Regions from separate parts of the Shewanella sp. ISTPL2 genome, predicted to be linked through region 2. Evidence: predicted binding sites of a transcription regulator. Region 2 holds the regulator's gene; each other region holds the start of a gene.
The links. The regulator sigma-54, encoded in region 2, starts transcription at its own class of promoters, with help from an activator protein. The targets are predictions, from matches to a motif close to GTTGGCACGNNNNTNGNNT.
Positions count from the first base shown of each region.

Region 1: a site for sigma-54 is predicted at 4,180-4,198, ahead of HUB64_RS01995 (TorF family putative porin). Genes of this name have one in related genera too.
Region 3: a site for sigma-54 is predicted at 2,846-2,864, ahead of fliD (flagellar filament capping protein FliD). Genes of this name have one in related genera too.

Region 1 covers NZ_JAAPAV010000001.1:443,952-452,105, forward strand. The annotation lists gene HUB64_RS01975 (CHASE domain-containing protein) at 1-93, shown strand, start outside; gene HUB64_RS01980 (response regulator) at 90-524, shown strand; gene HUB64_RS01985 (bifunctional diguanylate cyclase/phosphodiesterase) at 534-2,249, shown strand; gene rimK (30S ribosomal protein S6--L-glutamate ligase) at 2,427-3,332, shown strand; gene HUB64_RS01995 (TorF family putative porin) at 3,390-4,082, opposite strand; gene HUB64_RS02000 (HU family DNA-binding protein) at 4,374-4,646, opposite strand; gene HUB64_RS02005 (response regulator) at 4,806-5,603, opposite strand; gene HUB64_RS02010 (hypothetical protein) at 5,686-6,066, opposite strand; gene HUB64_RS02015 (DUF4240 domain-containing protein) at 6,194-6,703, shown strand; gene HUB64_RS02020 (hypothetical protein) at 6,717-7,031, opposite strand; gene HUB64_RS02025 (hypothetical protein) at 7,167-7,475, opposite strand; gene HUB64_RS02030 (DUF3016 domain-containing protein) at 7,754-8,154, shown strand, end outside.
Region 2 covers NZ_JAAPAV010000001.1:3,082,518-3,090,671, reverse strand. The annotation lists gene mlaD (outer membrane lipid asymmetry maintenance protein MlaD) at 1-155, opposite strand, end outside; gene mlaE (lipid asymmetry maintenance ABC transporter permease subunit MlaE) at 212-997, opposite strand; gene mlaF (phospholipid ABC transporter ATP-binding protein MlaF) at 994-1,812, opposite strand; gene HUB64_RS13450 (KpsF/GutQ family sugar-phosphate isomerase) at 2,456-3,433, shown strand; gene kdsC (3-deoxy-manno-octulosonate-8-phosphatase KdsC) at 3,433-3,984, shown strand; gene lptC (LPS export ABC transporter periplasmic protein LptC) at 3,981-4,541, shown strand; gene lptA (lipopolysaccharide transport periplasmic protein LptA) at 4,528-5,082, shown strand; gene lptB (LPS export ABC transporter ATP-binding protein) at 5,079-5,810, shown strand; gene HUB64_RS13425 (RNA polymerase factor sigma-54) at 5,918-7,396, shown strand; gene hpf (ribosome hibernation promoting factor) at 7,425-7,712, shown strand; gene ptsN (PTS IIA-like nitrogen regulatory protein PtsN) at 7,715-8,154, shown strand, end outside.
Region 3 covers NZ_JAAPAV010000001.1:277,329-285,482, forward strand. The annotation lists gene HUB64_RS01275 (flagellin) at 1-523, shown strand, start outside; gene HUB64_RS01280 (flagellin) at 740-1,543, shown strand; gene HUB64_RS01285 (flagellin) at 1,764-2,582, shown strand; gene fliD (flagellar filament capping protein FliD) at 2,885-4,231, shown strand; gene fliS (flagellar export chaperone FliS) at 4,245-4,625, shown strand; gene HUB64_RS01300 (hypothetical protein) at 4,594-4,920, shown strand; gene HUB64_RS01305 (flagellar hook-length control protein FliK) at 4,910-6,085, shown strand; gene fliL (flagellar basal body-associated protein FliL) at 6,102-6,569, shown strand; gene HUB64_RS01315 (RNA polymerase sigma factor FliA) at 6,581-7,297, shown strand; gene motA (flagellar motor stator protein MotA) at 7,321-8,154, shown strand, end outside.

The sequences.
Region 1 (8,154 bases), 2.6 Mb from region 2:
TTAGGTGGAGAGATTCAGCTTAAATCGCAGGGCCGAGGTTGTTGTTTTTGCTTTAGTTGGCCTAAGCAAATAGTGAAAAAGGAGCTTCTATGAGCGCAGCAAATCACTATCAACAGGTCACCATTTTATTGGTTGATGACGATGACGTGGATTACATGGCCGTGCAGCGGGCGATGAGACAATTGAGGTTACTCAATCCCTTAGTGCGTGCTCGGGATGGGATCGAAGCATTAACTATTCTAACGAGTTTAGACACGATCAAAGGTCCGTATCTTATTTTGCTCGATCTTAATATGCCAAGAATGAATGGGTTTGAGTTCCTTGAGCGAATACGTTCAGATCCTTCTCTTTCTTCGTCTGTCGTTTTTATGCTCACCACGTCGAGTACCGATGAAGATAGGATGAAAGCCTATAGCCATCATGTGGCTGGTTACATGGTTAAAACTGATATGAAAGACGGTTTTAACAATATTTTTAATATGCTTGAAGGTTATTGGCGAATAGTGGAGCTCCCATCCGCATAAGGTGAGTATATGGATTTACTACTGATCGATGATGATGAAGTTGATAGAACTGCGATCATCCGAGCACTCAGACAGTCAAAGTTGACTTTTAATGTGGTCGAAGCAAATTGTGCATTTGATGGTTTAAATCTCGCATTAGAACGTCATTTTGACGGTATTCTATTGGATTATTTATTACCCGATGCTAATGGCTTAGAAGTGTTGATCAAGCTCAATGCCATGACGCAAGACCAGACCGTAGTCGTGATGCTGAGTCGCTATGAAGATGAGAAACTGGCTCAGCGCTGTATTGAACTAGGGGCACAGGACTTCTTGCTTAAAGATGAGGTCAACTCGCGGATACTAACCCGTGCAATTCGTTATGCGAAACAAAGATCTTCAATGGCGTTGGCGTTACGTAATAGTCACCAAAAACTAAAAGAGCTAGCTGAACACGATTCGTTGACTAAGCTGGTTAATCGCTATGGTTTTGAACTTTGTCTTAATCGAGCGATAGCAAGGGCCAAACGTTGTCACGACTATTTAGCCGTTATCTTACTCGATTTAGATGATTTTAAAGCGATCAATGACACTCTAGGCCATCAGACGGGGGATATTCTTTTAGTTAAAGTAGCCGCTCGATTAAGTGAAGTACTACGAGATGGCGACATTATTGCCCGTTTAGGTGGGGACGAATTTGTCGTGCTAGTCACTGATAATGATTATAAATATTTCCCTATGATTGTGGCTAATCGATTGTTAAAAGTGTTTGAGGACGTGTTTTGTCTCGGTGATAACGATGTGCTTATTGGTGCCAGCATCGGCGTGGCTTTTTATAATGAAGCGGCTTCGAACAGTTCTGAGCTGATGAAATGTGCCGATATCGCTATGTATCGCGCTAAAAAAATGGGCCGAAACCAGATTCAGTTTTACTCAGAAGCTTTAGATAAAGAGGTGCGTTACCGTAATCATATCGAGTCGAGTTTGCGTACTGCCTTAAAAAGAAATGAATTTAAGGTTCATTATCAAGCGCAAGTGAATGCGAAAACCCATCAGCTGGTGGGGATGGAAGCCCTTATCCGATGGCAGCATCCTGTAGACGGCATTATCACCCCAGATCAATTTTTACCCATAGCCGAAGAAATTGGATTAATGGAAGACATTGATGATTGGGTGCTTGAACAAGCCTGTATTCAGGCACAGGTTTGGTTAACCCAATTACAGCCAACAGGGAGAGAATTTACCATTGCCGTTAACCTGTCTGCATCGCAAATTGGAAATGAGAACCTGTTTGATAAAATAGCGAATACGCTGACTAAGACAGGACTTCCTGCTGTAGCATTAGAGCTTGAAATTACTGAGAATTGCCTTATTGAAGATCCCCATGAACATGCCAAAATGCTCGATAGAATCGCCGAGTTAGGGGTGCGTTTTGCCCTTGATGATTTTGGGACGGGTTTTTCGTCCTTAGAACATATCAAATTGTTTCCCATTAGCGTGCTGAAAATCGATAAAAGCTTTGTCGCTTCCTATGATAAGGATGATAAAGACACTCGTTTGCTCGCTGCATTACTTAACTTCGCCCATGGGTTTAATGTCATATCAGTAGCTGAGGGCGTTGAAACAATTGAGCAGGCTGAGTTTTGTACTTCTCGCCATTGTACTGTATTACAAGGTTATTTGTTTTCTCGCCCCTTAGATGCAACGGAGTTTGAGGCTAAGTATATTTTGCCGCTGTTAATTTAAACGAGTTCCGAATGTGATAGGTCTTGAAGTATTTCATTAGCATAATGATTTCGTCTGGTGAGGAATATTTTCTTGCTTTACACTGAGCAATAGACAAATATCAGCCCCTTTTCTGTCGCTGTGCTTTTGGTGCCGCAGAACGGTTTATTCACTCATGCTTAAGTTGGTCACTCAGCAATGAAAATAGGTATTTTATCCCAATTCCCCCAGTTGTATTCAACACAACGCTTAGTCGCGGCTTGCCAAAGTCGTGGACATGAAGCGGTCGTGATCAATACGCTGAATTGCTACATGAATATTAATTCTATTAAACCTAGCATTCATTATGAAGGTACTGAATTAGTTGGGTTTGATGCCATCATTCCGCGTATTCATGCTAGCGTGACTTTTTATGGTTGTGCCGTTGTACGTCAGTTTGAAATGATGGGCGTATATGCCGCGAATGATTCAATCTCCATTGCGCGTTCGCGGGACAAATTGCGGGCACTGCAACTACTTTCCCGCAAAGGGATTGGCATGCCTGTGACGGGTTTTGCCAATAAGCCAAATGATATCCCAGATCTCATCAATATGGTGGGCGGCGCTCCGTTAGTCATTAAATTACTCGAAGGCACTCAAGGGATTGGTGTCGTACTCGCTGAAACTAAAACGGCTGCTGAGAGCGTGATTGAAGCATTCTTGGGGCTCAAAGCGAATATCTTAGTACAGGAATACATTAAAGAATCCAATGGTAGTGATATTCGTTGTTTTGTTGTCGGTGACAAGGTTGTTGCTTCGATGAAACGTCAAGGTCCCGAGGGCGATTTCCGCTCTAATCTGCATTTAGGTGGTTGTGGTGAGGTGGTAAAAATCACCTCTGTTGAGCGTAAAATGGCTATTGCCGCTGTGAAGGCGATGGGATTGGTTGTCGCGGGAGTAGATATTTTACGTTCTAACCGTGGTCCACTGATCCTTGAGGTTAATTCGGCGCCTGGCATTGAAGGGATTGAGCAAACAACAGGGATTTCAGTGACTGAGCCCATTGTTGAGTATATCGAGAAAATGGTTGCGGCCCGTAAAACAAACCGGTCAATTATTGCCTAATTGGTGATAGTGATAAAATGACGCCACTTTTTAAGGTGGCGTTTTTATGTTTAGAGCTTATAGATCAAAACTGTAGGAATATCCGAGTACTAGTTTGGCATCATCATCGGTGAGATCGGTATCTGAGACCATAAATGACACTGTGCCTATGCTGGTATCTGCGCTGAGAGTCACGTTATAGTCGGCATAATTATCTTCGCCAAACCAAGATTGGACGACATCACCGTTTGAGTAACCATAGTGCACTGATAAACTCAGCTTTTCAGTGAGAGGAACGGATACCGTCGCGGCAAGATAACTGAGATCTTTATTATCTAAAGGATCGGCGGCCAGATCGTCACCGGCATTGATGACTTGGGAGTAAGCCAGTTCGAGCCATTTCCACGTGACAGCAGCATGGAGCTCACCAAAATCAATACTGCCTGGTGCGTCTGGATAGGCGTAGTAGAGATAGCCAAAGTCGTAGCTGATGTCTTCGGTAATACTGCCGCCATAACCCGCATATAGATCAAGCTCGTAGCTAGTATCATCACCAAAATCCACATTCGATGCCCAAGTTCCCGCATAAAATCCAGAATCGTGGCTGTAGTCAAGGCCACCTTGGATTGCGACTGCATCTTTAGTTTGGGTCGCACCGCGCCATAGGTAATTAGAGGTACCGCCAATGTTACCTGATACGGCTGCAAAGGCGTTGCCTGCCAGTAACATTCCCGTCGATAAGGCCAAAACGCTGTACAGTGATTTCTTCATGCTCATCCCCTCGATTGACTTATTTATCGATTCACCATTGGCACACTCAAAGTCAGCTGTGTTCATTAGTGCATCTTGGTTTTTTCTAAGGAAGGATTTGCTAATCACATGCCACTATTACAATGCCATGTAAAACAAGGTATTAGAACTCGCAATGTTAATGAAATGTTTTTATTTGCCAGTTTGTGGGGCAGAGGCGCACTTTTGTTGTGCAAAAAATATTCAGTGCTTCACTGGGATTGGGCAAAAAAAAACGCCTCACAATGGAGGCGTTGTATTGAATTTTATAACTTAGTTTACGCTGTCACGTAGGGTTTTACCCGCTTTAAACTTAGGCACTGTCGCTTCAGCAATTTGAATTTCTTTACCCGTTTGTGGGTTACGGCCAGTGCGAGCGGCACGAGTCGCTGTTTCAAAAGAACCGAAACCTACGATGGAGATTTTGTCACCATTTTTCATTGATTCGGTAATAGCTGCTTCAAAAGACTTCAATGCGCGTGCTGCTTCTACTTTCGTTAGATCGGCATTTTCTGCAATTTTGGCGATTAGTTCAGTTTTGTTCATTTTTATTGTCTCTTCTTTCCGTAGATTTATTTGAAATAAGCGTGCCTAACATGCCATAAGGTTTAGCACTTGGAAAGCCTTTTGCGTCTAGCGTGCAGCAGGATGTTCAGTAAAGCGCAGAATATTTACTCAGTTCGTGACTTAAGTTTTATTCTGGTTTTATTCTTCTAACAGTTGATAGAGTAATTTTTTAACAAGTTTGGGTTCAAAGGGTTTGTCACATAAGGCATTTACACCCGCTTGGGACACATTGCTGAGGTGGGTATCGTTGGCTTCGGAAGACACCATCAAGATGGGAATGTGCGATTGTTGGCTTTCATTGCGGATAAATTGTGTCAAAGCTAGCCCATCTACACTCGGCATATTGTAATCCGTGATCACTAAGTCGAACATATTGTGTTTCATTAACGCTATGGCTTGCGCGCCATCCTCGGCCTCGGTAATTAGCTTCATCCCTAAGTTACCAATCGTACGTTTAATGACGTTTCTTGCCATACGGCTATCATCGACCACTAATACGCGCACATCTTGTACATCGAAATTACTCAGGTCGAGTTCATCGTGGCTGAGTAAATCAATCGTGGCATTCAATGCTGTACCTAAATGGTCGGCACTGAAGGGTTTAGGTAGAATCGCTACTACACCCGATTGGCGGAATATTTCAAGTTGCTCACGGCGGCACTCACTCGAGACCAGCATAAATTGGATATCTTTGCAGTCAGCGTTGGCCCTTAAGTAGCCCAAGAGATCGATGGCAGTGCCATCATCGAAATGCATGGCGCTCGCAATAAGGTCAGGTTTATGGCGAGCAATAATATCTTTAGCCGCTTCTATGTTTTCTGCGGTTTGAATGCTGAGAATGCCTTCTTGTTGTAAGCGTTGAATAATAATTCGACGCTGTGTCTCTGAAGGTTCTACCAAAAGAATGGAAAGTTCGCTGGGCGATAAATGGCTCATAGTCTACTTCAAGTTAAGAATCGTAAGTATTTTACTGGGTCGCTAAGCTACGCTATTGATAACAGCTTAGCAACAAAGTCCATTACTGAGTTTGGCGGGTCAAATAGTGTCTCGTGACCTTAGAAAATGCGATCCAATACTGCACGAGTAAAATAACAATAATGCTCACTGTGAGTGGCAACATAGGAATGTTGTGGCCAGAAACAACTACTTTTACATCCTCAGGGGTAATGCGATAGGCAATAATTGCTGTAATCCCCAGTGCCGAGAATCCTAAGGTTTGCATGCCAATATAAATCTTCAACACTAAGCTAGACCACGGCGCCCGTATGAGTATGCCAACGAGCACGGGGAGGACACCTAGGGTGAATACATCAAGGGATTGAGTCATCACAGTACGCCAAAGTGCAGCAATGCTGAAGAGGCAATATAACGTGATCAGTAGTATAAGACGTTTAGGCATAGATTGAAGTGCACACCAGTAGCAAAGAAGATGAGCAAGTGTAGGAAATGCCCTAATCCGAGTCCAGTATAACCGTGATATCGTGTAGAATATGCCTTTTTGCTAGAGGCTCTAATAGGTGACGTTTATGACAGAAGTTGAGTTTTGGGGGTTAGTCACGCGAACGGAAACGGCGCAATCACAGGAGTCTTTGACTCAAGCACTGAAGCAGAAACTTGCCGAATTGAGTAATGAAGAGTTAAAAGCTTTCGATAAAATCTTTGGTCAGCAGATGCGCCGTAGTTATTTGTGGTCTGTTTGGGGGGCGGCTTACATTATTACGGGCTGTGATTCTGAATATGCTTTTGCCGAGTTTAGGTGTTTTTTGATTTCACTTGGTAAAGAAATTTTCGAAGGTGTGGTTAATCAACCTGACACCCTAGCACGTTTAGTCGCTTGGCCAGAGCGAGATGCCTATGCTTACCCTTTTGTAGATGAATACGACCTTATCGCAGGGCAATTATACGAAGATAGAACTGGTGAGGAGCTGCCCTTTATGCCATCGGGCAAGGCGACGCCCGCGGGGAAAAAATTTAGCACTAAGCCCAAGGATTTAAAGCGGCAATACCCTGAGCTGAGTGCCCGTTTTCCATTTTAGTCTTGGCAATACCTTATGAGCGTAAGCAAGCGTTGGTAGTGACATCGAAGGTCATGCCGTATTTAGGGCAGATGTCGCTCATAAACTCATGTTCTTGCGCGGTTAATTGTTGACTAAAATCTTGCTTAAGCTGCTCTGTCATTTGATGTTCAGCCGCATTTTGCATCTGAGCCAATTTGCTCAAATGAGTGTTAACTGCCTGTTGCTGGCTGATGGTCAATGGCGCAGCTTGGCTTGAAATACTTACGCTAGTTCCGATTGTCAGCAGTGCCAATAAAGCGAGTTTTCGTGAATATGGGTTGAATAGATAAGCCGTTTTTAGGTTCATAGGTAAGCTCCAAGTTAAAAATTACGTTTAACACGTTAGTTCTAAATCGTGCATCCTTAGACGGTAAAGAAAACGAGTTGTACTGTGAGGAGCGGAGTTTATTGTATAAATATTGAACCTATGCTGAATGGTTAGTTAGTGCTCATTCTTCATTTCTTCGCATTGAAATCCTTGCTTACGAGTATCGAACTGGCACATAGATCCACATTCCCAAGGCACATTGTCGTAGAAGGCAGATTGTTCGCGTGCAAAATCGCGGCAAGTATTATAGCTGTCAAAGTTATCGGTTTTTTTATATTTTCCTGAATCATAGCCATGGTTGTAGATAAAGGCTGACCAAGTTTTAGGGCCAGTATTTTTGTCACTCGGGGAGATAAACCAAATCGCACTTACGACGCAGGTAAACAGGATAAGAATGAACACAGGTACAACAGGGAATTTCATTTTTTATTAAGTGGGCAATGTAAACAATAGCGGAAGGATAACGCTTTTTTTGTCGTTATGCGCGTGAAATGTTCACAAATTGATAACTATGCACTTACTTGGTGCAATTTCGATACAAAAAGATACGTATCGGTTGTGATGGTTAAATAATATTTACTTAATTATACAAAAGCTTACGACACATTTGCTGTACTTATATCAGTTTTGCGTTAAGCTCTAGTTCAGGTTAGATTTTGTACTGTGGTTCTCAGAAAGTTATCTAGGCCTTGGAGGCAAACATGAAAATTCAGTCCCTTTTACTCGCAGGTGTATTAAGTTGCAGTGCGGCTTGGGCGGCCGATGAAGCGCCTGTGGATCCCGTCACCGAAGATGGTGTGGTTAAAATTGTTTGGCAAAGTCCTAAAGATTATCGCGATATAAAATCATCAGGGGAGCTCCAATCCCGTTATGAGAAGCGCTTATTTGAAACCTTAACTGAAAACATCAATAAAGAAGCTGCAAAGATTTTAAAGCCAAATCAAAAGCTTGAAATGACCATTACCGATGTTGATCTGGCGGGTGATATGCGTCCAACATTTGGTGCGACCGCCAATGATTTACGCATTATCAAAGACATTTATCCGCCGCGTATGACTTTTTCTTATCAAGTCATGGAAAACGATAAAGTGATTATCGCGGG
Region 2 (8,154 bases):
AAACCACCAATGTTGGTAAAATTGGCTTGTATGGTATAAGTGCTATCGCTGCTTTTCACTTCAATATTGGCGACGTTAAAGACTAAGACCAAAAAAGCGGCCAATCCTGTTAAAAGAAACACACCCACTAATAATTCAATTTTTCGTGTCAACATGTTCAGCTACCACTCTGTTAATCCATCTAACCTGTGTCGAAATCCGCAGTGTTCCGTTAGCGGCCAAACATCAGGGCTGTCAGTAAAAAATCCAATGCCAATACAGCGAGGCTCGACTGAACGACAGTCTGGGTCGTTGCACGGCTGATGCCTTCCGGATTTGGGATCACTTGATAACCGCGATATAACGCAATCCAAGTGACCACTACGGCAAACACACCACTTTTGATCAAGCAGTTAACTATGTCCTGACGCCATTCGACAGACGCCTGCAGAATCGACCAAAACGCACCACTGTCGATCCCTTTCCATTCCACGCCAACAAGGTGCCCGCCATAAATACCTACAGCGGTAAACATCAACGCCAGCAATGGCATACTGATCACTCCAGCCCAAAAGCGCGGTGCAATAATCTGCCTTAATGGGTCAATCGCCATCATTTCTAAACTGGAAAGCTGCTCAGTGCTTTTCATTAAACCAATTTCAGCGGTTAATGCTGAACCCGCCCGTCCCGCAAACAATAACGCGGTAACAACTGGCCCTAACTCACGCAGTAAACTGAGCGCCACCATAGGACCTAAGCTTTCTTCGGTGCCAAAACCAACTAAGATGTTATAGCCTTGCAGTGCGAGCACCATGCCGATAAAGAGTCCTGAGACTAAAATAATCACCATGGATTGCACACCGACCACATAAATCTGGCGCACTAATAATGGAAAACCTTTACGCACGCGTGGCCAGCGAAAAATCGCACCCCACAGCATAAGGCCTGCACGGCCAAAACCGAGCACTAGCTCAATCGCGCTGCGGCCTAAGTCGGCAATACTGTCGATTAACTTCACTTGCCAACTCCTTTTGCCATTAATTCTTGCTGGTAATCATTTGCCGGATAATGGAACGGCACAGGGCCGTCCGGAGCACCTTGAATAAACTGTTTCAGCTGCGGATTATCAGCGTACTTTAATTCTTCAGGGGTACCGTGGGCGATGACTTTTTTGTCAGCCACCACATATACATAATCGGCAATGCCAAGCACTTCATCCACATCGTGGGACACCACAATTGAAGTCAGATTCAGCGCATCGGATAACTCACGAATAAGCTTTACTAACACACCCATCGATATTGGGTCTTGCCCTGCAAAAGGCTCATCGTACATCACCATTTCAGGTTCAAGCGCTATGGCTCTAGCTAATGCGGCGCGGCGTTGCATACCACCGGACAATTCGCTCGGCATCATCTGAGCGGCACCACGTAAACCTACGGCTTCAAGTTTCATCAACACGATAGTGCGAATAATGTCTTCAGGCAGTCCAGAATGTTCACGCAGCGCAAACGCCACGTTATCGAACACATTAATGTCGGTAAACAGCGCGCCACTCTGAAACAGCATGCTCATCCGCTTACGCAGACTAAATAATTCATTACGACTCACGCCATGGATATCGTGACCGTCGAATAAAACTTGTCCATGGTCAGGCGTTAATTGGCCGCCAATCAATTTCAACAGGGTCGTTTTGCCTATGCCGCTCGGCCCCATGATCGCCGTCACCTTGCCCCTTGGAATGGACAGGCTAATATCTTCATATATCACACGCTGACCGCGGCTAAACCCCAAATTACGGATCTCAACCAACGGCGTTTGTTCTTGAGTCATGCTTGATTCCGACATTTGCAAATGAGGTGATCCTAGTCTTCCGAGACTGACCAATCGAAGAGCCGCAAATTGTACGTAATTGCGCTTTAACCTACAACCGAATCGACACTATCGCCCTGCGATACTTTCAATTTGCCTCATTTACAGCGAAAATGCGCCCTAAGTTTTCACTCTGCACAGGTAAAATGTTACTTAATGTTTTCAACCTGGTTGCAGAATTGGCAGTATTGGCTAATTCGTTCGCACTTAGCTCACTCTTCGCCCACTTTTATCGGGGAGAGTCGATACGCAATTGCGCAATAGAGGCATCCCATAGGGTAATACCCGCTGCGATATGGGATAAATCCATTGAAATAAACGACAAAGACGATGATATTGCTCAAGACCTTCTGCCGCTAAACACGTTATTGTGCGTGAATAGCTAACGCAGCTGAACTTGACGAGTCGGATCAATCGCTCTAGCCTGCCGCAATTGTTTTGCTGTTTTCGGTAATAAACCACAGTAAGACATAAGCTAAATTGTCTGAAAACAAACTAATACTTGGCAGAAAGCCTATTACATATCATCTTTATCGCGTACCAAATTGTGCTATTCCAATCCCATCAATGGGGCGACAAAGACAATGCAAAAAGAGAGATAGACATGGTAGACAAATCACAACTGCGCCAATGGGGTTGTAAAGTTATCGACATTGAAAAGTCAGCCCTAGACAATCTTTATCAATATGTTGATTCGGCTGAATTTGCAGAAGCTTGCGAGTTGATCCTCAACTGCACAGGCAAAGTGATTGTCATGGGAATGGGCAAATCGGGCCATATCGGCAATAAGATTTCAGCCACCCTCGCCAGCACAGGAACGCCCGCATTTTTTGTGCATCCGGGTGAAGCCAGCCACGGCGATCTGGGTGTATTGGCCGATAACGATGTGATTTTAGCGATTTCAAATTCCGGTGAGTCGAGCGAAATCCTCACCTTAATGCCGGTCATCCAACGTATGGGCGTGCCCGTTATCGCGGTAACAGGTAAACCCGAATCGAATATGGCGCGATTATCTAAAGTGCATTTATGTATTGAAGTCCCAGAAGAGGCTTGCCCACTTGGACTAGCACCCACCTCAAGTACCACAGCGACCTTAGTGATGGGCGATGCCATCGCCATTGCGCTGCTGCAAGCAAAAGGCTTTACCCGTGATGATTTTGCTATGTCCCATCCTGGCGGAGCTTTAGGACGTAAGTTGCTGTTAAAAGTCTGCGATGTGATGCACTGTGGTGATGACTTACCGCTCGTCAACCACGATATTTGCATCACAGAAGCCCTGTACGAAATCTCCAAGAAAGGCCTAGGCATGACGGCGATTATCGATGATCAGCGCAAGCTGGTTGGTATCTTCACCGATGGTGATTTACGCCGCGTTATCGATGCCGAAGTGAATTTACGCACGACGCCCATTGCCGATGTGATGACCCGTAACTGCGTCACGATCACAGATAATGTGTTGGCCGCCCAAGCACTGCAAGTGATGGACTCAAAAAATATCAACGGATTAATTGTTATCGATAAAGATCGCCATCCTATTGGCGCTCTTAACATGCTCGATATGGTAAAAGCAGGAGTCATTTAATGCCACAGCAAGGATTTTACGGCCCAATCAGTGATGATGTGTGGCAACGGGCGCAAAAGATTAAACTGTTAATCTGTGATGTCGATGGGGTGTTTTCCGACGGCCGTATTTACTTGAGTAATAGCGGCGAAGAGCTCAAAGCCTTCCATACCCGCGACGGCTATGGCGTGCGATCACTCCTCACCAGCGGTTTCAACCTCGCCGTGATCACAGGACGTCAATCCAAAATCGTTGAAAACCGTATGACAGCCCTTGGTGTTACCCATATTTACCAAGGCGTAGACAATAAGTTCGAGCCCTATGAAGCATTGCTCGCACTTTATGGTGTCACCCCAGAAGAAGTGGCTTATATCGGTGATGATATTGTCGATCTCCCCGTGATGAATGTCGTCGGTTTAGCGGTCAGTGTTGCTGACGGCCACCCCTATGTACGCCAACACGCCCATTTTGTGACTACGCTCAATGGTGGCCACGGTGCACTGCGTGAACTCACAGATCTGTTACTCCTAAGTCAAAATAAATTCACTTCGGCCCATGGAATGAGTATATGAGTCGTGTGACACTCGCGATTATCGCTTTTTTTGGAACCGCACTAGCGCTTTACTGGCAGGTCCAGAACAAACACAGCGGTGATTCCGATAACAGAGTAAAAGATCAAAATACCCCAGATTTCATCGTTGAAGATCTGCGCAGTGTTGAGTTCAATGAGCAAGGACTAGTGAATAGCCGTGTGACGGCGAAACACATGGAACATTATGATTCAACGAATCAAACTTTCTTTACTCAACCTGTTTATCTTGTTTATCCAGACCAAGGTAAAGCACAATGGCAGCTCAGGGCAGATCAGGGCAAGCTAAACAAGGAAACTGGCAAGGTTGTATTAGAAAATAATGTTATTATCGATGCCATTAGCCCAGAAGAACCGATTCAGACCTTGTCCACCAGTTATCTGGAACTCGATCTCAACACTATGATAATGACCTCTGACCGTACCATTTACGTCACAGGGAAAGATTTTAATATTCAAGGCCAAGGCCTTTATGCCGACCTCAACGCGCAAGAAGTGCAATTGACCAGTCAGGTAGTAGGAACATATGAAGCAAAATAACGTATTACTTGCCAGCCTAATGCTAATTATGAGCATGAGTGCTTTCGCGAAAGTGGGCGACTTAAAGCAAGAAGTCAAAATTAAAGCTGTGAGCCAAACTGCGGATATCAAAAACAACCAGATTATCTTCTTTGGTCCGGTGGAAGTTACCCAAGGCTCAATAAAAATCCAAGCAAATGAACTGCGTGCATTTTCCGCTGAAGGTGAAAATAGCAAAACTTTAGTCGCCACAGGCAACCCTGCTACGTATAGCCAGATATTAGACGATGGCCGTCCTGCATCGGCTAGCGCGAAAGAAATTCGTTACGATATGGCAAGCCGCACCTTAACTCTGAAAGGTATGGCGTCATTAGATCAAGCAGGTAGCCAAGTTACAGGCAATTTAATCCGCTATAACATGATTCAACAGAAATTGATGGCCGAGAGTACTGGCAGTGGTGACGATCGCGTAATCACTATTATTCAGCCTGAAAACTATCAAGATGATGCTAAATCAGACGCTCCGGCGGATAAACCTGTAAAAAAGCAGGACTCTAAATGACCCAAATCACCTTAAGAGCACAAAATCTGGCGAAAAGTTACAAGAGTCGCCAAGTGGTTAAAGACGTCAGTCTGACGGTAAAAACCGGTCAAGTCGTTGGCCTACTCGGTCCAAACGGTGCAGGTAAAACCACGACCTTTTACATGGTTGTCGGGCTAGTGAAGAGCGATAAGGGACATATCTTTATCGACGATGATGATTTAACCGCAGATCCTATGCATCTGCGTGCCCGCAAAGGCATAGGTTACTTACCGCAAGAAGCCAGTATCTTTCGTAAGCTAACTGTTCATGACAACATCATGGCCGTACTGCAAACTCGTAAAGAACTTAAAAACGAAGAACGAGAAGAAGAACTAGAACATCTGCTCGAAGAGTTTCATATCACCCACATCCGTGACAGCCAAGGCATGTCATTGTCGGGTGGCGAACGTCGTCGCGTCGAAATTGCGCGGGCTTTAGCCGCTAATCCTAAGTTCATTTTGCTCGATGAACCGTTTGCCGGCGTCGATCCTATTTCGGTTATCGACATCAAGAAGATTATCGAACAACTCAAAAGTCGCGGCCTTGGCGTACTGATCACAGACCATAATGTCCGCGAGACATTAGATGTATGTGAACATGCTTATATTGTGAGTCACGGAAACCTGATTGCCGAAGGAACTCCAGCAGAGATCTTAGACAATCAGCAAGTTAGGGCTGTGTACTTAGGTGAACAATTCAGGCTATAGTTAATCGAGCGAAGCCAATGGAGGCAATTTATACCGCCATTGGGCTTCACTCAAGATAATAATAAGCGACCTCATCCAACAATAATAACGTAGGGATCAGCGGTAACATGAAAGCGTCACTCCAGCTCAAACTGGGTCAACAGTTAACCATGACGCCACAACTACAACAGGCTATACGTCTGTTGCAACTGTCGTCATTAGAACTGCAGCAAGAGATCCAGCAAGCATTAGATTCTAATCCCCTTCTCGAGCTGGAAGAGGATCAATTCGACGCCACTAAAACCCCTGTAAACCAAACGCTATCCGATACGGATTTCAGTGAATCTAGCACTCTGCCACCAGAAAAAGACAGCTCCACCATAGATACGGCAGAGTCGCTAACCAAAGAATCCATGCCCGATGAGCTCCCCATGGACACCACATGGGATGAAGTGTTTACCGCCTCCCCAAACTCAGGCCCCGGCGGCAGTCGTGAAGACGATATGCCCTTCCAAGGCGAGACCAGTGAAGGTTTGTACGAACACTTAGAATGGCAAAAAAACCTCACGCCGTTTTCTGAAACCGATTTAGCCATTGCCACCGCCATTATTGATGCCATCGACGATCAGGGCTATCTCACCCAAAGCACTGAAGAAATTCTCGAAGCCATGGGCAATCCTGAAGTTGAGCTTGACGAAGTCGAAGCCGTACTCAAGCGTATTCAGCATTTTGATCCCATAGGCGTTGCCGCCCGCGATTTAAGTGAATGCCTGCTGATCCAACTGTCGCATTTCGCCGCTGATACTCCCAACCTAGAAAACGCCCGTATGCTGATCAAAGATCATTTAGATCTGATCGCCGCCCGAGACTTTAGGTTATTGATGCGTAAGACTAAATTAAAAGAAGATGAATTAAGGGATGGTATAGCACTCATCCAAACCCTCAATCCTCGCCCAGGTTTGTTGATCACGCCCAATAATGACGAATACGTTATCCCAGATGTGTCTGTGTCGAAGAAAAATGGCCGCTGGGTGGTTGAGCTAAATCCTGACTGCATGCCCAAAATCAATGTAAATCAACATTATGCTTCAATGGCGCGCAGCACTAAAAACCAAGCCGATAGCCAATTTATTCGCGGCCATCTGCAAGAGGCTAAATGGTTTATTAAGAGCTTAGAAAGCCGTAACGATACTTTGCTTAAAGTTGCTAATTGCATAGTGCAATATCAGCAAGGTTTCTTTGAGTATGGTGAAGAAGCCATGAAGCCTATGGTGCTTAACGATATTGCCGAAGCGGTAGAAATGCATGAGTCCACCATCTCACGGGTCACAACTCAAAAATACATGCATACCCCTAAGGGACTTTTTGAACTAAAATACTTCTTCTCTAGCCACGTCGGTACTGACGATGGTGGTGAGTGCTCATCCACAGCAATCAGAGCCTTTATAAAGAAACTGGTGGCAGCGGAAAACCAGAAAAAACCATTAAGCGATAGTAAGATGGCACAACTTCTGGCAGAACAAGGGATCAACGTAGCCCGCAGAACCATTGCGAAGTACCGAGAGGCTATGCTTATTCCACCTTCTAATCAGCGTAAAAGTTTATAACCTACAGTGGATATCGGAGGACGTTTCTATGCAAATAAACCTAAGTGGACACCATGTCGAAATTACCGAATCGTTACGTGCATATGTAGAAGAAAAGTTTTCAAAACTTGAACGCCATTTCGAACAGATCAATAATGTGCACGTTGTGCTCAATGTTGAGAAAATGCAACAGATTGCCGAAGCGAGAATAAACCTCATAGGTGGTGAAGTTTTTGCTACTTCAGAGCATGCTGACATGTATGCTGCTATAGACGCCCTGATTGACAAGCTTGACCGTCAGGTTATTAAACACAAAGAGAAGTTAACAAAACACTAATAATGGAACTTTGTACCATACTGCGGCCGGAGTGCACTACCTGCGCCACTCCGGGCAGCAAGAAAAAGGTACTGGAACTCATCAGCGACTTAGTCGCTGCCCAGTACCCGACCCTCTCATCTCAAGAGATATTCGAAAGCCTAGTGGCGCGCGAAAAGATGGGGAGCACAGGTATAGGTAACGGCATCGCCATTCCACATGGTCGACTAGCCGATATAGATCAGCCCATTGCCATACTCATTAAGTGTGAAGAGCCGATAGCATTTGATGCTATCGATAAGCAACCTGTTGATATTTTATTTGCACTACTGGTGCCTGCAGACCAATGTCAGCAGCACTTAAGTACCTTGTCTTGCATGGCCGAAAAGCTGAGCGACAAGCAAATATTAAAGCAATTACGCAAGACGCATGATGAAACGGAACTCTATCAGGTAATCACTGG
Region 3 (8,154 bases), 2.8 Mb from region 2:
AGCCTCTAACGGCGTTAACTCTGCGGCTGATTTAACGGCATTAAATGATGAGTTCACGCAATTGAACGCCGAAATAACGCGTATTGTAGAAAATACCACTTATGCTGGTAATAAATTATTCGATACTGGTGTATTGACCTCTGGTACGGGCGTGAAATTTCAAATTGGCGCCGGAACAACGGAAACAATGGATGTTAAATTAGGCGCAATTCCTAAAACTGTCGCAGGTACTTTAACAGGTGGTACCGCCAATGCTGCGATTGCCCTTGTGGATACCTTCTTAGCCGCTGTGGGTACTGAGCGTTCTACCTTAGGTGCCAACATTAACCGTCTTGGCCATACTGCCGCTAACTTAGCGAGCGTTACCGAAAACACTAAAGCCGCTGCAGGCCGTATTATGGATGCCGACTTTGCGGTTGAATCTGCCAATATGACCCGCAATCAATTATTAGTTCAAGCAGGTACAACGGTACTGTCTTCAGCTAACCAAAATACGGGTTTAGTGATGGGGTTACTGCGCTAATGTTATTCAATTAGTCAGTGTTAGTTTTAATGCCAGTAAGCTTAGCTTGCTGGCATTTTTTTATGGTGTGCATGCCATTTCAGTCTAGTTTTTACAGTGCTATACACTCTATTTTTTAAATATCGATTTTAGTTGTGGGCTTGTGTAGTCGCTTTAGTTAGTTATGCCTGAACTCAGGTCTAACCCAAATGCTCGTTATTTAATGGAGAACTACATATGTTAGGTGTTCACACTAATTACGCTTCAATTGTTGCTCAAGGTGCTGTTAACAAAAGCAATAACCTATTGACTAATGCAATGGAGCGTTTATCGACAGGTTTACGTATCAATAGCGCATCTGATGATGCTGCTGGTTTGCAAATTGCTAACCGCATGAGCGCTAACGTTAAAGGTATGGAAACCGCTTCACGTAATATTTCTGATGCGACCTCTATGCTACAAACCGCTGATGGTGCGTTAGAAGAATTAACGACCATTGCTAATCGCCAGAAAGAACTCGCCACTCAAGCGGCAAACGGTGTGAACTCTGCTGATGATTTAACGGCTCTGAATGATGAGTTTACTCAATTAAACACCGAAATTACCCGTATTCTCGATAATACAACTTATGCCGGTAATAACTTATTCACCAAGTTGGAGGCTGGTGTTACCTTCCAAATTGGTGCCGGAACGGGTGAAAAATTGGTTGTTACAACAACAGCCATAGATGATGCTGCGCTGGCTGCTGGTGATTTAACTACTGGCGCGAATGCGGCAATTGCCCTTGTTGATACTTTTATCGCAGCAGTCGGTACAGAACGTTCTACACTAGGCGCCAACATTAACCGTCTTGGACATACTGCAGCTAACCTTGCCAGTGTGACTGAAAATACCAAAGCTGCCGCTGGACGTATTATGGATGCCGATTTCGCGGTTGAATCTGCCAATATGACCCGCAATCAATTATTAGTTCAAGCGGGTACAACGGTACTGTCTTCTGCTAACCAAAATACAGGTTTAGTGATGGGGCTACTGCGTTAATTACGCCGAGTTGAGTTAGTTTTAAGTGCCAGTAAGCTTAGCTTGCTGGCATTTTTTATGGCGTTTTGTGGATGCCATTTAAGTCTGTTTTTATAGAGGTGCTCCCATCTATTTTTAAATAAGTTTTAGTTTTGCGCTGTTGCTGTCGCCTTACTTAGTTATGGAGCTATACCGGGATTCAGGCATAGCCAAGATAACTGTTTTTTCTAGGAGAGCTGATATGTTAGGTGTTCACACTAATTACGCGTCAATTGTTGCACAAGGTGCTGTTAATAAAAGTAATAATCTATTAACTAATGCTATGGAGCGTCTGTCGACGGGTTTACGTATCAATAGCGCATCTGATGATGCAGCGGGTTTGCAAATTGCTAACCGCATGAGCGCTAACGTAAAGGGCATGGAAACGGCTTCACGCAATATTTCTGATGCGACCTCTATGCTGCAAACCGCAGATGGTGCGTTAGAAGAATTAACGACTATTGCTAACCGCCAGAAAGAATTGGCGACTCAAGCATCAAACGGCGTTAACTCTACAGCAGATTTAAAAGCGTTGGATGATGAATTTAAGCAATTAAATGCAGAAATTACCCGGATTGTAGAAAATACAACCTATGCGGGTAATAACTTATTTAAAGATGCTACTGATGGTGTACTCGTCAAAGGTGTGACCTTTCAGATTGGCTCGGATGGAGCAGAGCAAATGTCAGTTACCTTAGGTGCTATTGATAAGACAGTTACTGGTGATTTGTTGACTTCTGCAGCCGCCAATACGGCTATCGGGGCTGTTGATACCTTCTTGGCTAAAGTGGGGACAGAACGTTCAACCTTAGGTGCCAACATTAACCGTCTTGGCCATACTGCGGCTAACCTTGCCAGCGTAACTGAAAATACTAAAGCCGCTGCCGGCCGTATTATGGATGCCGATTTCGCGGTTGAATCTGCCAATATGACACGTAATCAATTATTAGTTCAGGCGGGTACAACGGTACTGTCTTCAGCTAACCAGAACACGGGTTTAGTCATGGGTCTATTGCGTTAATGCTATTGGGCAAGTGATGTCATTGGTCACGGCTAAAATGCCAGTTAGTTGCGCTGACTGGCATTTTTATTTTAGCCACGGTTTATGTATTGGTCGGTAGTCGCTAAACCCGAGATTGAAACCTATAAGGTTCATGTTTTAGTGGGTAATTTTCGATAACACAAAGTGGAAGATGGTTTTCCTGTTTAAGTGTTCATGCGGAAGTATTTAGCTGTGTTTGGGCCAGTTAATTATTTAATTTTCTTTAAAAACAGTAACTTGTTTTTGGCATGCGTTTTGCTCTAGAACGAGTGGAGGTAGTCATGATTTCAGGTATGAATGCAGCACAATTTGCTCAGCAACTGATTGGCGCAGACCGCGCAGGTAAAGATACGCTTTACAAAGGTAAGCTAACTGCCAGCAAAACACAGTTAGATGCTTATACATTGCTCGAAAATAATATGAAGAAGATGGCCACTAAGCTGAGTGAAATGGGTGGCGATGCAGCTAAAGGCAAAATTGCTACGGTTACGGGCGAGAATGCGACCGCGACAGTTAAATCTGATGCTCCAAAGGGCAACTATGATTTGAGCGTGCATAAACTTGCGCAAGCGCATCAACTGACTAAAGCCTATTCCTCTGAAAGTGAATTGTTGCCAACGTCGGGCATTATCAGTATTCAAGTCGGTAGTGATCCGACTAAGCGCATGGACATTGATTTGGCAACGGTTAATGGCGGTGCGGCTATTTCTGTGTCTCAGTTACGCGATGTGATCAATAAACAAGTGGGTAATCCTGGTGTACAAGCGTCATTAGTGCGCACAGGTAACCAAATCGAATTTATGCTGTCTTCAAAGGAATCGGGTGTCGCGAATCAAGTGAAGGTAGAGTTTAACGGTGCCGATTGGGGCATGACAGAACGTCGTGCAGCACAAGATGCGGAACTCACATTAAACGGTATCAGTATTACCAGCAGTAGTAACTATCTAGAAAATGTTGTTGATGGTGTCAGCCTCGAATTAGTCAAGGTGCATGCGGCTGGTGAAAGCAGCATGATTAAAGTCACTGACGATTTTGAAGCGAATAAGAAAGCGGTTAAGGATTTTGTCGATTCATTTAATTCTTTAATGACGCAAATTAATCAATTAACTCGTTCTATGGGCGTTAAAACCTCTGACTCTGGCTCTTCCGATAAAGATAAGGAAGACAAAAGCACTGCAGTGAGTGAAGCGCAAATTGGTGTGTTGAAGGGGGATACCTCTATTCGCCTTCTCCAGTCTAAATTACGTGATTCTGTATTTGCAACGGCTGCTAATGGCATGCGTTTGTCTGATATCGGGATTGAGATTGGACGAGACGGAAAACTAAAAATTGATGATGCTAAGCTGACCGATAGCTTTAAAAGTGATCCAGAAAAAGTACAAGCCATGTTTACTGGTCCTGACAGTTATATCAAAAGCATAGAAAAGACCCTAAAACCTTTTACACAGTTCAATGGCTATATCGATCAAAAGCAGGAAGCGCTAAATAAGCAGATTAAAAGTGTGAATGACAGTATGGCGCGCCATGATTATCAAATGAATCAAAAGTATCAGATTTATTTAACCCAGTTTACGGCAATGGAATCCACCATTAATCAGTTTAATTCCGCAAGTCAGTTGTTTTCATAGGAAGCAGTAAAAAATGTTAAATGAGTACGATCCATTTAATGCCTACAAGCAAACCGCTTTAGATGCACAAGTAGCGGCAGCAACAACCCATGACATGGTGCGTATGTTACTTGATGGTTTATTGGAAGAACTAGAGCGGACCGCTGGCCATATGGAATACCAAAGGTTTGAGGCGAAAGGAATGAGTATCCATAAGTGCCTTAATATCGTGCATGGCTTGGACTCTATGCTTGACCTTGAAAATGGTGGTGAGGTTGCCGTGAGCTTACATCGTCTCTATGACTTTTGTAGCCGTCAGCTTGTCAGCGCCAGTGTCGAAAACAGTGCTGAAGCGCTAGTTCCAGTGACTCAGGTGATTACCAATGTCAGAGAAGGATGGACAAATCTCAATTAAGCAGTGGGCGCGTTTTGCGAATGCTTTACGCCAATATGCAGATGCTCAGGATTGGGAAAGCGTCCGAAAAGTGAACATCGCTTTGATCAAAGCCCTGCAACAGGCAGGTGAGACTCATGATATTGAGCAGAAATTGGCACGTGCAGAATTAAAGCGGGTTCATTCCCAAGTGCTGCAAGAGTTGATCTTGGCTCGTGATGAATTAGCCGCTGAAATGGGCCGCTTTAAGGCGCAACAACCAGGTTTAGCAGCCTATCAATTAACACAAGTAAGTGGAGCTTTGGATGATCTCTGATCTTCTTTCAACTCGTCCTGTTGGCACAAATACCAGCTTGACGACTAAAGTGGCAAGTGCAGTTGATCAAGATAAATCAGAGTCATTTACCTTGTTGGGGTTGCCAGTCGGATTGTCTGCAGCGCCTCTCCCGTTAGAGGGGACTCAGTGGACTCAGAATGCCGAACATGCTTTAGAAAGAGATGCTGATACTTTTTTAAATCAATATGTTAATAGCAATTTATCTGACTCAGTATCTTTTGTTCCTGTTGTACCAGTATTGTCTCAGCCACTGTTAAATACTGAGATTAACTCAGCGCCTATTATTCAAGATGGCTTAGCCGCCACGCTTCAGGCTAGTCTCGTTTCACCGACTGCTGTAGCGCCGTTTGTTCCTGTGATTTTTCCCGCGGAAGCTATTAAAACTGATCCGATAGGTCGAACTCCTGCGTCTTTAATTGGGCTCTCAGCCACAGATCAAAGAGGAACGCTATTTAGTTCAGGTATGACCTCATCTATGGCTCTTGCAGGAAGCAGTACTCAGCCAGTGGGCATGAGTGGCGAATCCTTGAAAATGAGCGGCGTATTTACGCAGGATTCAACGCTGGCAACTTTCTCTGGGGATTTTGAGCATTTGAAATCTGACTCGTCAGTGTTTCAGCGTGTGTTGGCAGAACTTAGGGGGCATGAAGTTAAAGATATTAATGCGATAGGATCTCAGCAGGTTGCGGGTACGCAGGCTGCAAGTGCTACTCAATGGGGCCCGGTATCTATCACTCCCATGGCTTCTTTAGCGCAGCACTCTCAGGAGATCCTTACTCCCTTAAGAGAGCATCTTCGTTTCCAAGTCGATCAACATATTAAGAAAGCCGAATTAAGGTTAGATCCGCCAGAGCTGGGCAAGATTGAGCTCAATATCCGTTTAGAGGGCGATCGTTTACAGGTGCAAATGCATGCAGTAAATCCGGCAATTCGAGATGCATTACTCAATGGTTTGGATCGTTTGAGAGTGGATTTAGCAATGGATCATGGCGGTCAAATTGATGTCGATATTGGTCAAGGTGAATCGCAACAGCATCAACAGGAAACTGCATTATTCTCCTCTTCGATAGCGGCTGAGACTACAACGGATAATGTAGTCGATGTGATGGCGAGAGAGAAATCCCAATTAGATTTATTGGCTTAAGTGCCGGAGTCGTTTAATGGCAATTTTAAAATCTCGTTTAGTAAAGATTATCGTAGCGTTACTTGTGCTCATTAGTTCGACCGCAGGTGCATTCTGGATTGGAACAAGTAGTGGAGATTGGAAGCTAGCAGAGCTTTTTGCATCGGAACCGGAAGTCGAACCTATACCAGTTGCAAAGTTTTACCCGTTAGAAAAGTTTGTGATATCGATTCCCGGGGATAAGTATCCCCATTACATGCTGCTTGAAATGTCATTAAAAAGCCGTAATCCCAATATGAAAGCGGTGTTGCTGGAGTCAGATCCACTTATACGAAACGCTATGATGAAGATGTTCTCACGTAAAACATTTGAGCAGTTGAACCACTTAGATCAGCTTGACAGTTTACAATCAGAAGCGTTGATATTGATGGTTAAAGTGCTGTCAGATAACCAATTACCATCAGATATTGATGAAGTACTCTTTACTCGCATGGTGATCCAGTAAGAGGCCTTATCATGACAGCAGCGGGCCAACTCGCATATCAACAAACCTGTGATTATCCAGTCGAAGAGCGTCAATCTGAACAACAGATTATTCGACAATACTTGCCATTAATCAAACGTATAGTCTCGCAGATGCGCAGTCACTGCGGCGTGATGTTATCACTCGAGGATATGGAGCAAATTGGCATGATGGCCTTGCTTGAGTCATCACGTCGGTATCCTGGCGAGCTGGATAATGGATTTATTTCCTTCGCTGGGCAACGGATTCGCGGTGCCATACTCGACGAGTTGAGGCGGCAGGATTGGCGTCCTAGACCTGTTAGACAGCAGGCCCATGAGCTTAATGATGTTGTTAGACGTTTGAGTCGAGAGATGGGACGTGAACCAAGCGATCTTGAAGTGGCCAGTGCGCTTGGGCTGAGCGCGGAGGATTATCGGGAACGTTTATACTCGACGCAAGCTGAGTCGATGAAAAGCTTAGATGAGTTGCTATTGGGCGGTGATCATCCAGTAGACAGAAGTAATGATGTTGAGCGGTTAATACTGAAGCAAACTTTGATCAAAGTTATTTCAAAATTAAATGAAAGAGAACAGCTAATTCTGTCGCTTTACTATCATCATGAGCTGAATTTAAAAGAGATAGCTATGGCATTGGGATTGACTGAAACGCGTATTTGCCAACTGCATAAATCAGCTATTTCACAGTTAAAAACAATATTGCAGCGCTAAAGTTTAAAAGTGAGAAGATCGTAATGAGTAAACTAGTTGGGCTGTTAATCATTTTAGCTTCTGTGTTTGGTGGATATGTTTGGGCGGGTGGAGCTTTGTCTGCATTGTGGCAGCCTGCTGAAATTTTAATCATTATGGGGGCCGGAGTTGGAGCGCTCATTATTGCTAACCCACAATCAGTATTAAAAGAAATGCTTGAGCAGTTAAAAGAATTATTTAATAAGGGCAAGGAAGATCCTGAATTATATCCTCAGTTATTTCCTTTGATGGGCACTTTAATGGCTCAGATCCAATCTCAAGGCTTAAAAGTGCTCGATGAACATTTAGAAAATCCTCATCAGAGCTCTATTTTTCTAATGTACCCAGCCGTGCTTAATCACCCAAATGTTTTACAGTTTTTAATTGATAACTTACGAGTGCAGTCTATTGGGAAAATATCTCCCCATGACTTAGAGCATATCCTAGAAGAAGAGATTCATCGAATAGAAGAGGACAGATTACGACCATCGGAAGCTTTTAGTAAGGTGGGAGAGGCTATGCCTGGCTTTGGTATTTTAGCTGCTGTTCTCGGTATTATCATTACTATGTCTAATATTGATGGCCCAATTACTATGATTGGTGTCAAAGTTGCCGCGGCATTAGTCGGTACATTTATCGGTATTTTCGCGTGTTATTGTTTCTTTGACCCAATGTCAAAGGCATTAGAACATCTAGTTGATCGTAAATCGGCACAGCTTCGGTGCATAGCCGCTATTTTAGTGACCTTTTCAAAAGGTAAACCACCAATGATGGCTATTGATGCGGGACGGAAACAAATACAAAGTGAAAATCGTCCTTCATTTATCGAGTTAGAACGT